DNA from 4 places in the Pantoea sp. LS15 genome. Region 2 is predicted to be linked to each of the others. Evidence: predicted binding sites of a transcription regulator. Region 2 holds the regulator's gene; each other region holds the start of a gene.

Region 1 (3,141 bases), on a different contig from region 2:
GTCGTGCCAGTTATCGTGGTAAATAAACTGGAGCATGCGGTACCGATGGCGAAAGCGCTGGTTGCTGGTGGCGTTCGTGTTCTGGAAGTCACCCTGCGCACCGCCTGCGCGATGGATGCCATTCGCGCAATCGCTAAAGAAGTGCCGGACGCCATTGTCGGTGCGGGTACCGTTCTGAATGCACAGCAGCTGGCGGAAGTGACTGAAGCGGGCGCACAGTTCGCCATTAGCCCGGGCCTGACTGAGCCTCTGCTGAAAGCGGCAACCGAAGGCACTATTCCTCTGATCCCTGGTATCAGCACCGTATCTGAACTGATGCTGGGCATGGACTACGGCCTGAAAGAGTTCAAATTCTTCCCGGCAGAAGCGAACGGCGGCACCAAAGCGCTGCAGGCGATTGCGGGTCCATTCGCGCAGGTTCGTTTCTGCCCGACGGGTGGCATCTCTCCTGCTAACTACCGTGACTACCTGGCACTGAAAAGCGTGCTGTGCATCGGTGGTTCATGGCTGGTTCCGGCGGATGCGCTGGACGCGGGCGACTGGGATCGCATTACTAAACTGGCTCGTGAAGCGGTTGAAGGTGCGAAGCAGTAAGTTATTCGCAGCATGAAAAACGGGCCTTTCGGCCCGTTTTTTTATCCTGTTACGCTAACTGCAGCGGCGGCTGTTTTGGCTCTCGCCACAGCGTCTTCTACGTTATCTCCGGTGGCTAATGCTACGCCAAGCCGACGCGTGCCGTCGATCTCCGGTTTACCGAACAAACGCACCTGTAACCCGGCACCTACTGCTCCGTCGACGTTATCAAACGTGACATTCTGGCTGGTTAATTGCGGCAGGATCACTGCGGAAGCGGCCGGGCCGTACTGACGGATACCACCAACAGGCAGGCCGAGGAAAGCGCGTACATGCAGGGAGAACTCAGAGAGATCCTGCGAAATCAGCGTCACCATGCCGGTGTCATGCGGGCGAGGTGAGACTTCGCTGAAAATAACCTCATCTCCGCAGACGAAAAGCTCTACACCAAACAGACCATAGCCGCCCAGCGCGAGTACGGTTTTACGGGCGATCGCCTGCGCCCGTTCCAGTGCCAGGTCACTCATCTGCTGCGGTTGCCAGGATTCACGGTAATCGCCATCTTCCTGACGGTGGCCAATTGGGTCACAGAAATGGACGCCATCAATGGCGCTGACGGTCAACAGGGTGATCTCGAAATCAAATTTCACGACACCTTCGACAATCACGCGGCCCGCTCCGGCACGACCACCTTGCTGGGCATAATCCCATGCGTTACCCAGCGTGCTGCTGTCGCGAATAAAGCTCTGTCCTTTACCGGAGGAGCTCATCACGGGTTTAACGATGCACGGGTAGCCAATCTCCTCGACAGCCTGCAGGAATGCGGATTTATCGCCAGCAAACCGATAGCTCGACGTGGGAAGCCCCAGCTCTTCCGCCGCCAGACGACGAATACCTTCCCGGTTCATGGTCAGTTTTGCCGCTTTGGCACAGGGCACCACGCGCTGACCTTCCTGTTCAAGGGCGATCAGCGTATCGGTGGCGATGGCTTCAATTTCCGGGACTACGAAATCGGGTTTCTCCTGCGTAATCAGTGCCCGCAGGGCTTCACCATCCAGCATGTTAATCACATAAGAACGATGGGCGACGTGCATGGCGGGGGCATCAGCGTAACGGTCTACGGCAATCACTTCCACACCTAAACGCTGACATTCAATGGCGACCTCTTTCCCCAGTTCGCCCGATCCCAACAGCATCACACGCGTCGCTGCAGGTCGCAGCGCAGTTCCTAAACGAGTCATAACATTCCCCCTGAAAAAGATGCGCGCAGTATAAACGAAAACGTTTGCGTGTGTCTTGTGCAGGGCTAAAGGAGGGGGAAGAAATTTGCGCATCTTTAGCCAGGCTGGACATTTCCTGACGTCTGCTCGCTTACGCTGTGAAATATGTTCACCGTTAAGTGAGGGAAACCATGTCAGGCTGGTTAAATCAGTTGCAATCGTTGTTAGGGCAGAAAACATCATCGTCTGGCGAGCAAGGGCTCAGTAAACTGCTGGTTCCCGGTGCACTCGGCGGATTGGCAGGCCTTTTGGTCGCGAATAAATCCTCACGTAAGTTGCTGGCAAAATATGGTACTGGCGCGTTGCTGGCCGGTGGCGGGGCCATCGCAGGCACTGTACTGTGGAATAAATACAAGGACAGGATACGAACTACTCACAGCGATGAACCGCATTACGGTGAACATACCTCGCCTCTGGATCTGCGTACCGAACGATTGATCCTTGCGCTGGTCTTTGCCGCGAAAAGTGACGGGCATATCGACGATAAAGAGCGAGCGGCGATTGAGCAGCAGCTCCGTGAAGCCGGTGTCGAAGAGAAGGGCAGAGTCCTGGTGGCGCAGGCGATCGATCAACCACTCGATCCACAGCGCCTTGCGCAGAGTGTGAAGAATGAGGAAGAAGCCCTTGAACTCTATTTCCTCAGCTGTGCCGCCATTGATATCGATCATTTTATGGAGCGGAGCTATCTCAATGCTCTGGGGGATGCGCTGAAGATCCCTCAGGATGTCCGGGAGGGCATTGAACAGGATATCCGGGAACAAAAGCGGACGTTAACTGACTGACTATCACTTCTGTGGTCATGTTTCGCTTGCATCATGCGTGGGTTTTGCCACCCTTATAGGGTGTAGAACTTACAAGAATGATCACATGCCACCGAAAGCCCGACGTACTCCTTATGCGATAACCACGCATGGCGATACGCGTATAGACAATTATTACTGGCTACGGGACGATTCGCGCTCGCGGCCAGAGGTGCTCGACTACCTGCACGAGGAAAACGACTATGGCCGCAAGGTCATGTCCAGCCAGCAGGCACTTCAGGATCAACTGCTGAATGAAATGGTACAGCGCATTCCTCAGCATGATATCTCCGCGCCCTGGACCAAAAATGGCTATCGCTATCGTCATATCTACGAGCCCGGCAACGAGTATCCCATCTACCAACGACAACCCGTGTTAAGTGCCGAATGGGATGAGTGGGAGATTTTGCTGGATGCCAACCAGCGCGCCGCCCACAGCGAATTTTATACGCTGGGCGGCATGTCCATTTCACCTGACAACACGATTA
Region 2 (3,141 bases):
ACTTCCCCCAGCCACGTCGCGGCAGGTACGCCGCCAATGTTGGCAATGGTTAGCCCCATAAACATGGTGGCCACGGCACTCGCCTGCTTGTGTTTTGGCACCACGCTTGCTGCAACAACCGACCCCAATCCAAAGAACGCGCCGTGGTTAAGGCTGGTCAGAATGCGTGACAACATCAGGGTGGTGTAGTCCGGCGAAATGGCGGAAAGCACATTGCCCAGAGTGAAAATCGCCATCAGGAAAATCAGCGCATTGCGGCGCGCGCGGTGCGAAAGCAGAAGCGTCATCAGCGGTGCCCCAACCATCACGCCAATAGCGTAGGCGCTGATTAACATCCCTGCGGCAGGGATCGAGACATCCACGCCTCTGGCAATAACTGGCAGTAAACCCATTGGGGAGAATTCAGTGGTGCCAATCCCAAAAGCGCCAATCGCCAGGGCCAGCAGGGGAAAATTGATTTTCATACGTCAACTCCGGATGCCGTGTCATGTGGTGACACAGAACAAAGAAGCGGAAAGCATGACATCAATCACAAAAAATGAGAAGTTAACAAAATAGCAAAAGATTTTTGCCAGAGAAGTAACAATCCGGGGAATCGGGAGGGAGAAGACTCTCCCTCCGCGTAAATCAGTGCAGTGCGGCCGTCAGACCCGCTGCGACAATCAAAGCCAGCACAATAACGGTGGTGAACAGCGAAAACTTCAGATCGGAACTCATCAATTTTTCTCCTTTTAATCCCCCCACGAAAAGTGAGCTTGCTCATTTTTGCACAATTTACGTCAAAAATCTTCCTGGATTTAAACGGATAACCACTTTACCTCTTCCCCTTTTCATCAAGATAGGACAAAATTCCACGCTAAATTTATTAGCGTACCGGCCATTGACCCCCTCCTGACGTCCTGTGTCGTTTTCCCGGCGTGTCGCAATTCAAAATTGCGTGATAAGGGTGAGAGAAGGCAAACGTTTACCTTCAAGTTTTTCAGGAGTTTAGGATATGGTCTGGAGTGACATTTAATGGCAACAATTAAAGATGTAGCAAAACGCGCAAACGTTTCCACTACAACCGTATCACATGTAATTAACAAGACCCGTTTTGTGGCGGAAGAGACGCGCAATGCCGTCTGGGCAGCCATCAAAGAGCTGCACTATTCGCCAAGTGCGGTTGCGCGAAGCCTCAAGGTTAATCACACCAAGTCTATTGGTTTGCTGGCGACCAGCAGTGAAGCGGCCTATTTTGCCGAGATTATTGAGGCAGTAGAAAAAAACTGCTTCCAGAAAGGCTATACCCTGATTCTGGGCAACGCGTGGAACAGCATTGAAAAACAGCGAGCTTACCTGTCGATGATGGCTCAAAAGCGTGTTGATGGTCTGCTGGTGATGTGTTCCGAGTATCCGGAATCTGTGCTGTCGATGCTGGAAGAGTATCGCCATATCCCAATGGTGGTGATGGACTGGGGTGAAGCCCGCGCGGACTTCACCGATTCCGTGATCGATAACGCCTTTGAAGGCGGTTATATGGCGGGTCGTTACCTGATTGAACGCGGTCACCGCGAGATCGGCGTGATCCCGGGTCCACTGGAGCGCAACACCGGTGCAGGTCGTCTGGCTGGGTTTATGAAAGCGATGGAAGAAGCGTTGATCACCGTGCCGGAAAACTGGATCGTGCAGGGCGACTTTGAACCGGAGTCGGGCTACCGCGCTATGCAGCAGATCGTCTCCCAGCAGCACCGTCCGACCGCCGTTTTCTGCGGGGGCGACATCATGGCAATGGGTGCCCTCTGTGCGGCCGATGAGCTGGGTCTGCGTGTACCGCAGGATATTTCTGTGATCGGGTATGACAACGTGCGTAATGCGCGCTTCTTTACGCCGGCATTAACGACCATCCACCAGCCGAAAGATTCACTGGGTGAAACCGCCTTCAATATGCTGATGGACAGGATCGTCAACAAACGTGAAGAGTCGCAGTCCATTGAAGTTCACCCGCGTCTTATTGAACGCCGCTCTGTTGCCGATGGTCCGTTCCGCGACTATCGCCGGTAATCTCTTAACGGGGCCAGTTAACCTGGCTCCCGTAACCACTCCCGGTTTAGCGTTTCGCTGTCTCCCAGATAATCCAGTAACCAGGCCATCGCAGGTGAGACATCATTTTGCTGCCAGGTGAGGCAGCAGGCCGCATCCGGGAATGGGTTCTCCAGTGTCAGTTCAACCCATTCTCCGGCATCAATTCGCGGCCGCGCAAAATGAACGGGTACCATCGCGACACACAAACCAGCACTGAGACACGTCGCCGACGATTCCCAGTCGGGGGCAACCACCCGCCGCTGGTTGTCCAGAAGCCAGGTGATACGCTTGGGTAATGAACGGGACGTATCCTCCAGTACCAGCGACGGCCAGTTGCGTAGCGTATCGTCGCTCAATGGTCCTTCCAGAGTCGCCAGCGGATGATCACTTGCCACCACGCATTTCCAGCTCAGCATTCCCATATCACGAAAAGCGTACCGACCCCCGACAGGGATCGCCTGCGTGGCACCAATGGCCATCTCCGCCCTTCCGTCCGCCAGAGCATCCCAGACACCGTTGAACACCTCCTGTGACACCCGCAATTCGACGTCAGAAAAATGACGATAGAAATCGACAATCATTTGCCGGGTACGCTCGGGTTTGACGATATTATCCACCGCGATGGAAAGATGCCCCCGCCAGCCGTTAGCGATCTGTTGACACTGTTCGCGGGTGATCTGCATTTTTTTGATAACAGAACGCCCTTCTTTCAAAAACCACGCGCCAGCGGGCGTTAATTCCACATCCCTATGTCGCCGTTCAAACAGCGGAACCGCCAGCCACTCCTCCAGCTGACGCACCGTGTAGCTGATAGCTGAAGGGACGCGGTGTAACTCCTGCGCCGCTCCACTGAAGCTGCCGTTACGCGCGACAGCATCGACTACTTCAAGAGAATAATCTGACCACATTTTCTGCCTGCAAAAAATTTGAATGCAACCACCAAATATTAGCGTTTCACAAGCCGCTTTGCACTCCCTACACTCAGCGCCAATGTATACCTGCCTCCTCAGGAGAATAAAACAATGCAACCCAGGAATGGTTTTTTAGTCTGGCTCGGCGGCTTAAGCGTGCTGGGCTTTT
Region 3 (3,141 bases), on a different contig from region 2:
GCCCGTTGCTGGAGTCCAGCTCATGCCATGCGGCAGGAAATGCCAGCTTTTTGGCATTTGTGGTTTCAGGAAACGAATAGCCACCAGTGCATTTAATACCAGTTCGGCACGCTGCTCTTTAGAGAGCATCAGATCGCGACATTTTTCTTCAAAGGAGAAATAAAGCGCAGCATCATCAACACAGAATCCTGACGGAGAAAAAGCGTCCGGGGTTAACATTCGGCGGGCAAAACGAGAACGAAACAACATACCATTGGCTAAATCGAGCATCATACGGTCATGCTCGTCGCAAAAATACCAGCGCCAGTTATCGTCAGGTTTAATTCGCATGTTTCTCTCCCGTCCCAAACGTCCTGTACTAAAAATGTCCTGCTCGTCGCTTCGTTTTTAACACCATTTAATAAAAGACTATAATGTCTAAATAAGCAACAATGACGGAATATAAAACAACCAGGGCCGGAAATAAAGCCCTGGTTGTCTGATTAAGAGAAAAGATTAGATATGAGTAACGATTTCTTTAATCAACGGCGGTCCTTTAAAAATAAAGCCGGAATAGATTTGCACCAGTGATGCACCTGCCGCCATCTTCTCACGCGCAGCAATCACTGAGTCGATACCACCGACGCCGATAATCGGTAAACGACCTTTTAATTCCGCTGACAATGCACGAATAATTTCGGTGCTTTTTAATTGTACCGGACGTCCACTTAACCCACCCGCTTCGTCACAGTTTTTCATTCCCTGAACCAGGGAGCGATCGAGAGTGGTATTGGTCGCAATCACACCATCAATATTATGGCGAACTAAACTGTCGGCAACCTGGATCAATTCCTCGACAGAAAGATCCGGGGCGATCTTAACCGCGACGGGAACATATTTATGGTGGATCGACTGCAGCTCATTTTGTTTATTTTTAATGGCACTCAGAAGATCATCCAGCGCTTCACCATATTGCAAAGAACGCAGACCCGGGGTATTGGGCGAGGAAATATTCACCGCAATATAACCAGCATAGGCGTAGACTTTTTCCATACAAATCAGATAGTCATCTTTACCCTGCTCTACCGGTGTGTCTTTATTTTTGCCAATATTGATACCTAATACACCATCAAAATGGGCTTTTTTTACATTCTCAACGAGGTGATCGACACCGAGGTTATTAAAGCCCATGCGGTTGATCAAGCCTTCGGCTTCGACCAGACGGAACAGACGCGGCTTGTCATTTCCCGGCTGTGGGCGCGGCGTGACAGTACCGATTTCGATAGATCCAAAGCCCATCGCGCCCAGGGCATCAATGCACTCGCCATTTTTATCCAGACCAGCCGCAAGACCCAGCGGGTTTTTAAAGGTCAGTCCCATGCATTGCACAGGTTTTTCCGGCACATTTTGACGCACCAGAGCGACCAGAGGCGTTCCTGTAATACGACGTAATTGCTGGAATGTAAATTCATGAGCGCGCTCAGGGTCGAGCTGGAAAAGGGCTTTACGAACGAAGGGGTAGTACATGAACTCTCCTGGATTCCCGGTGTGCAAACCGGGAGGGGATTATGGGCGATCCGACGCCGAAAGGGAATTGACCTGCGGCAAAAAATCAGCGTAAAACGCAATCGTTTACCTTCCGGCTCATTTCTTATGCACTTTTTCGCATTTAAATTGCAGATAAATCATTTAGTGGAATAACCGCGCAGTGTCACACTCCTAAAAATTGTTATGAATGTTAGATAAAAGCAAACAATTGGTTATAAGGAGAACGTATGCGCGTCATTACTCTGGCCGGAAGTCCACGATTCCCTTCGCGCTCCAGCGCCCTGCTGGAATATGCCCGTGAAAAACTTAATGCCCTGGATGTGGAAGTGTGCCACTGGAACCTGCATAACTTCGAACCTGAAGATTTGCTCTATGCCCGTTTTGACAGCCCGGCGCTTCACACCCTGACTGAACAGCTTAAAGGCGCTGATGGGTTAATCGTGGCGACACCCATTTATAAAGCCTCTTTTTCCGGGGCACTGAAAACCCTGCTTGACCTGCTCCCTGAACGTGCGCTGGATGGCAAAGTAGTGCTGCCCCTGGCAACCGGCGGCACAGTGGCGCATTTACTGGCCGTGGATTATGCCCTGAAGCCGGTCCTGAACGCCCTGAAAGCACAGGAGATCCTTCACGGTGTGTTCGCGGACGACTCCCAGGTCATTGACTATCAACATAAACCGCACTTTACACCCAATCTGCAAACCCGCCTCGATAACGCCCTGGAAACCTTCTGGCATGCCCTGCATCGCAGGGATATCCAGGCACCTGCGTTTGGTCATCCGCAAGGAGTCGCCCATGTTTAAAACCGTAACCCGTATTGGACTGGCCGGACTGATAGCGCTGACGTCGCTGGCCCATGCCGGGCAAACTGCACCTGAAAGCTTACGCATTGGTTACCAGAAAGGCAGCGTCAGCATGGTGCTGGCAAAAAGCCACCAGCTTCTGGAAAAACGCTTCCCGGACACCAAATTCTCCTGGGTTGAGTTCCCGGCAGGTCCGCAGATGCTGGAAGCGCTTAACGTTGGCAGTATTGATTTGGGCAGCACAGGCGATATTCCGCCGATATTCGCCCAGGCTGCGGGAGCAGACCTGCTCTATGTTGGCGTTGAACCGCCCAAACCGAAGGCCGAAGTGATCCTGGTGCCTGAAAATAGCAACATTAAAAGCGTCTCCGACCTTAAAGGGCATAAAGTTGCTTTCCAGAAAGGCTCCAGCTCACACAACTTGCTGCTGCGCGCTCTGCAAGAAGCCGGGCTCAAGTTTACCGACATTCAACCCGTTTATCTGACGCCTGCCGACGCGCGCGCCGCGTTTCAGCAGAAAAACGTTGATGCCTGGGCAATCTGGGATCCTTACTATTCCGCTGCATTGCTACAGGGCGGCGTTCGCGTGCTGAAAGACGGTACCACGCTGAAACAGACCGGTTCGTTCTATCTTGCAGCAAGACCGTATGCGGATAAATACGGTGCCTTCGTGCAGGACGTCCTCAATACCTTTACTCAGGCCGACGCACTGACGCAAAACCAGCGTCAGGAGGGTATCGCCCTGCTGGCCAAAACCATGGGCTTACCTGAACCGGTGATCGCGAGCTATCTCAACCACCGTCCGCCGACC
Region 4 (3,141 bases), on a different contig from region 2:
AGGGCGGTATTTTTGGTTAGCATCATTAAACCGCGTACGCCCGTGGGCGACGTGGCCTGGGTATCCCAGTGAGATTCCTGATAGGAGATAGCCGCCAGCAGTTTCCAGTCAATTTCCTGGGCGTATTTTTCGAACAACGGCTGCAGGTCTGGCAGGACACTGTCTACCGCGCGCAGGAAGCTACGGGTGTCGACATAGTCAAAGTCGTCACCGTGGCCAAGATACTTCTCCTCCAGACGCGCCAGGGTACCGTCTTCATTGATGGTGTTGAAGAAATCGAGCATCGCCGCAGAAAGGGTCTGATCGTCATCAAGCTGGCTAAACCAGGTAACGGGTTGTTCGTCGGTGACGTCCAGCGCCACGGCGATCTCAGGGTGAACGCGCTGGAAAAGACTGATCGCGACTGAATCAGCGATGGTATAGGGCAGTTTCTGATCTTTAACCTGTTCCAGTAGTTCCGTTGTGCCGAGTTTAGGATCGACTGTCCAGCTCAGGTCCGGGTATTTCTTCTCCTTGAGCTCACGCAGATCGTCAATCACCACATGGCCGGGGGCAATCGTCAGTTGTTGATCGTTAATGGTAGCAAGCGTGCGCGGGCGAACGCTTCCGACACGGTAGACCAGTTGCTGCGAAACGGAGTAGTAGGTCGGGCCTGGCTGATAGTTCTTGCTGCGCTCGCTGTTATACACCAGCCCGGCCGCGAGCATATCGGCATCGTCGTTATCGAGGTCATCAAACAGCTGGTTGATATTCTGGCGGACGGTAATTTTAAGCTTCACGCCAAGATAATCGGCGAACTGTTGGGCCAGTTCGTAATCCAGACCAATAACTTTGCCATTGATGTCGCTGTAGATCAGCGGAGAGTTTAGGGTACTGACGCGCAGTTCCCCCCGCTCCTTTATGGCGGCGATACGGTTTTCGGCTTTGCCGAACCAGGGGATGGAAGGCCAGAGGGCCACTGCCAGCAGCAACGTCACAATGCCGATGAGCAGATAATTAATCTTTAATTTTTTCAATTAGTTAATTCTCTGCGACGCCGGTTGCCTCAGTTTGCTGTAGCCATGTTAATAATAAGGTTTGCCATTGAATGAGCGGCATTTTGCGTAAACTTGCGCCACTTGGCAACCCATTAGAGAGACAGGTCACATCTATTGTTAAATGTCTGCGCAGATTTTATTTCGACGCAAACGGTTTCGTCGGCGCTCAGGATTCTCTATAATGACGCCCGTTTTCCCCCCTTGCGCACACTGTAAGCGCCCCGGCGCTTCGAAGACGAGAGACTTATGATGGAAATTCTGCGTGGTTCGCCTGCACTGTCTGCCTTCCGTATTAACAAACTGCTGGCACGTTTTCAGGCGGCCGACCTTCCGGTAAGCAATATTTACGCTGAGTATGTCCATTTTGCTGACCTGAATGCCCCTCTGAATGCTGAGGAGCGCGTACAGCTGGAACGCCTGCTGAAGTATGGCCCAAGTCTGAGCAGCCATACGCCAACCGGCAAACTGATCCTTGCGACGCCGCGTCCGGGCACCATCTCCCCCTGGTCTTCCAAAGCCACCGACATCGCCCACAACTGTGGCCTGAGCCAGATTAACCGTCTGGAACGCGGCGTGGCGTACTATGTGGAAGCTTCCACCCTGAGCGAAGAACAGTGGCAGGCGGTTGCAGCTGAGCTTCATGACCGCATGATGGAGAGTGTTTTCGCCTCTCTCGATGACGCGCAGAAGCTATTCTCCCACCATCAGCCTGCGCCGGTACAGAGCGTGGATTTGCTGGGGCAGGGGCGCCAGGCGCTGATTGACGCGAACCTGCGTCTTGGCCTGGCACTGGCAGAAGACGAAATTGATTATCTGCAGGATGCGTTTGTTAAGCTGAACCGCAATCCGAATGACATCGAACTCTATATGTTCGCGCAGGCCAACTCTGAACACTGTCGTCACAAGATTTTCAACGCCGACTGGATTATTGACGGCGAACAGCAGCCGAAGTCGCTGTTCAAAATGATTAAAAACACCATGGAGAAAACTCCAGACCACGTGCTGTCTGCTTATAAAGACAATGCCGCGGTTATGGAAGGTTCCGAGGTGGGCCGCTTCTTCGCCGATCGCGAAGCAGGGCGCTATGATTTCCATCAGGAACCTGCGCACATCCTGATGAAAGTTGAAACCCATAACCACCCGACGGCGATCTCCCCGTGGCCGGGTGCGGCGACCGGTTCCGGCGGTGAAATCCGTGATGAAGGTGCAACGGGCCGCGGTGCAAAACCAAAAGCCGGTCTGGTCGGTTTCTCCGTTTCCAACCTGCGCATCCCGGGCTTTGAACAGCCGTGGGAAGAAGATTTCGGTAAGCCAGAGCGCATTGTAACAGCGCTGGATATCATGACCGAAGGCCCACTGGGCGGCGCGGCGTTTAACAACGAATTTGGTCGTCCGGCGCTGAACGGTTACTTCCGTACTTATGAAGAGAAAGTGGACAGCCACAACGGCGAAGAGCTGCGCGGCTACCACAAACCGATCATGCTGGCGGGTGGGATCGGCAACATTCGCGCCGATCACGTGCAGAAAGGCGAGATCGTCGTGGGCGCGAAGCTGATCGTGCTGGGTGGCCCGGCAATGAACATCGGCCTGGGCGGCGGGGCAGCTTCTTCTATGACCTCTGGTCAGTCCGATGCGGATCTCGACTTTGCTTCCGTGCAGCGCGACAACCCGGAAATGGAGCGTCGTTGCCAGGAAGTGATCGACCGTTGCTGGCAGCTGGGTGAAGCTAACCCAATTCTGTTTATTCACGATGTGGGCGCGGGCGGTTTGTCTAACGCCATGCCGGAGTTGGTGAGCGACGGCGGCCGCGGGGGCCGTTTCAACCTGCGCGACATCCTGAGTGATGAGCCGGGTATGAGCCCGCTGGAAATCTGGTGTAACGAATCTCAGGAACGTTATGTTCTGGCCGTTGCTGCGGATCAACTACCGCTGTTTGACGAGCTGTGCCGCCGCGAGCGCGCGCCATATGCCGTTATTGGTGAAGCGACCGAAGAACTGCACCTCTCCTTAAGCGACACCCACTTTGACAACCAGCCGATCGATCTGCCGCTGGACGTTCTGCTCGGTAAAACGCCGAAGATGACCCGCGATGTTGAAACCCGTA

The links. The regulator PurR, encoded in region 2, represses purine synthesis genes. The targets are predictions, from matches to a motif close to CANGCAAACGTTTGCNTG.
Region 1: a site for PurR is predicted at 1,848-1,865, ahead of purT (formate-dependent phosphoribosylglycinamide formyltransferase). Genes of this name have one in related genera too.
Region 3: a site for PurR is predicted at 1,601-1,618, ahead of pyrD (quinone-dependent dihydroorotate dehydrogenase). Genes of this name have one in related genera too.
Region 4: a site for PurR is predicted at 1,181-1,198, ahead of purL (phosphoribosylformylglycinamidine synthase). Genes of this name have one in related genera too.

What each region holds. Positions count from the first base shown of each region.
Region 1 is NZ_JAAVXA010000001.1:11,637-14,777, forward strand. Features, by position in the region: gene kdgA (bifunctional 4-hydroxy-2-oxoglutarate aldolase/2-dehydro-3-deoxy-phosphogluconate aldolase) at 1-594, shown strand, start outside; gene purT (formate-dependent phosphoribosylglycinamide formyltransferase) at 636-1,814, opposite strand; gene HED65_RS00060 (tellurite resistance TerB family protein) at 1,985-2,635, shown strand; gene ptrB (oligopeptidase B) at 2,721-3,141, shown strand, end outside.
Region 2 is NZ_JAAVXA010000012.1:83,925-87,065, reverse strand. Features, by position in the region: gene HED65_RS16955 (MFS transporter) at 1-464, opposite strand, end outside; gene cydH (cytochrome bd-I oxidase subunit CydH) at 628-717, opposite strand; gene purR (HTH-type transcriptional repressor PurR) at 1,015-2,040, shown strand; gene punR (DNA-binding transcriptional activator PunR) at 2,058-2,969, opposite strand; gene punC (purine nucleoside transporter PunC) at 3,084-3,141, shown strand, end outside.
Region 3 is NZ_JAAVXA010000004.1:327,504-330,644, forward strand. Features, by position in the region: gene zapC (cell division protein ZapC) at 1-330, opposite strand, end outside; gene pyrD (quinone-dependent dihydroorotate dehydrogenase) at 496-1,506, opposite strand; gene ssuE (NADPH-dependent FMN reductase) at 1,755-2,330, shown strand; gene HED65_RS09395 (sulfonate ABC transporter substrate-binding protein) at 2,323-3,141, shown strand, end outside.
Region 4 is NZ_JAAVXA010000002.1:29,197-32,337, forward strand. Features, by position in the region: gene mltF (membrane-bound lytic murein transglycosylase MltF) at 1-1,016, opposite strand, end outside; gene purL (phosphoribosylformylglycinamidine synthase) at 1,284-3,141, shown strand, end outside.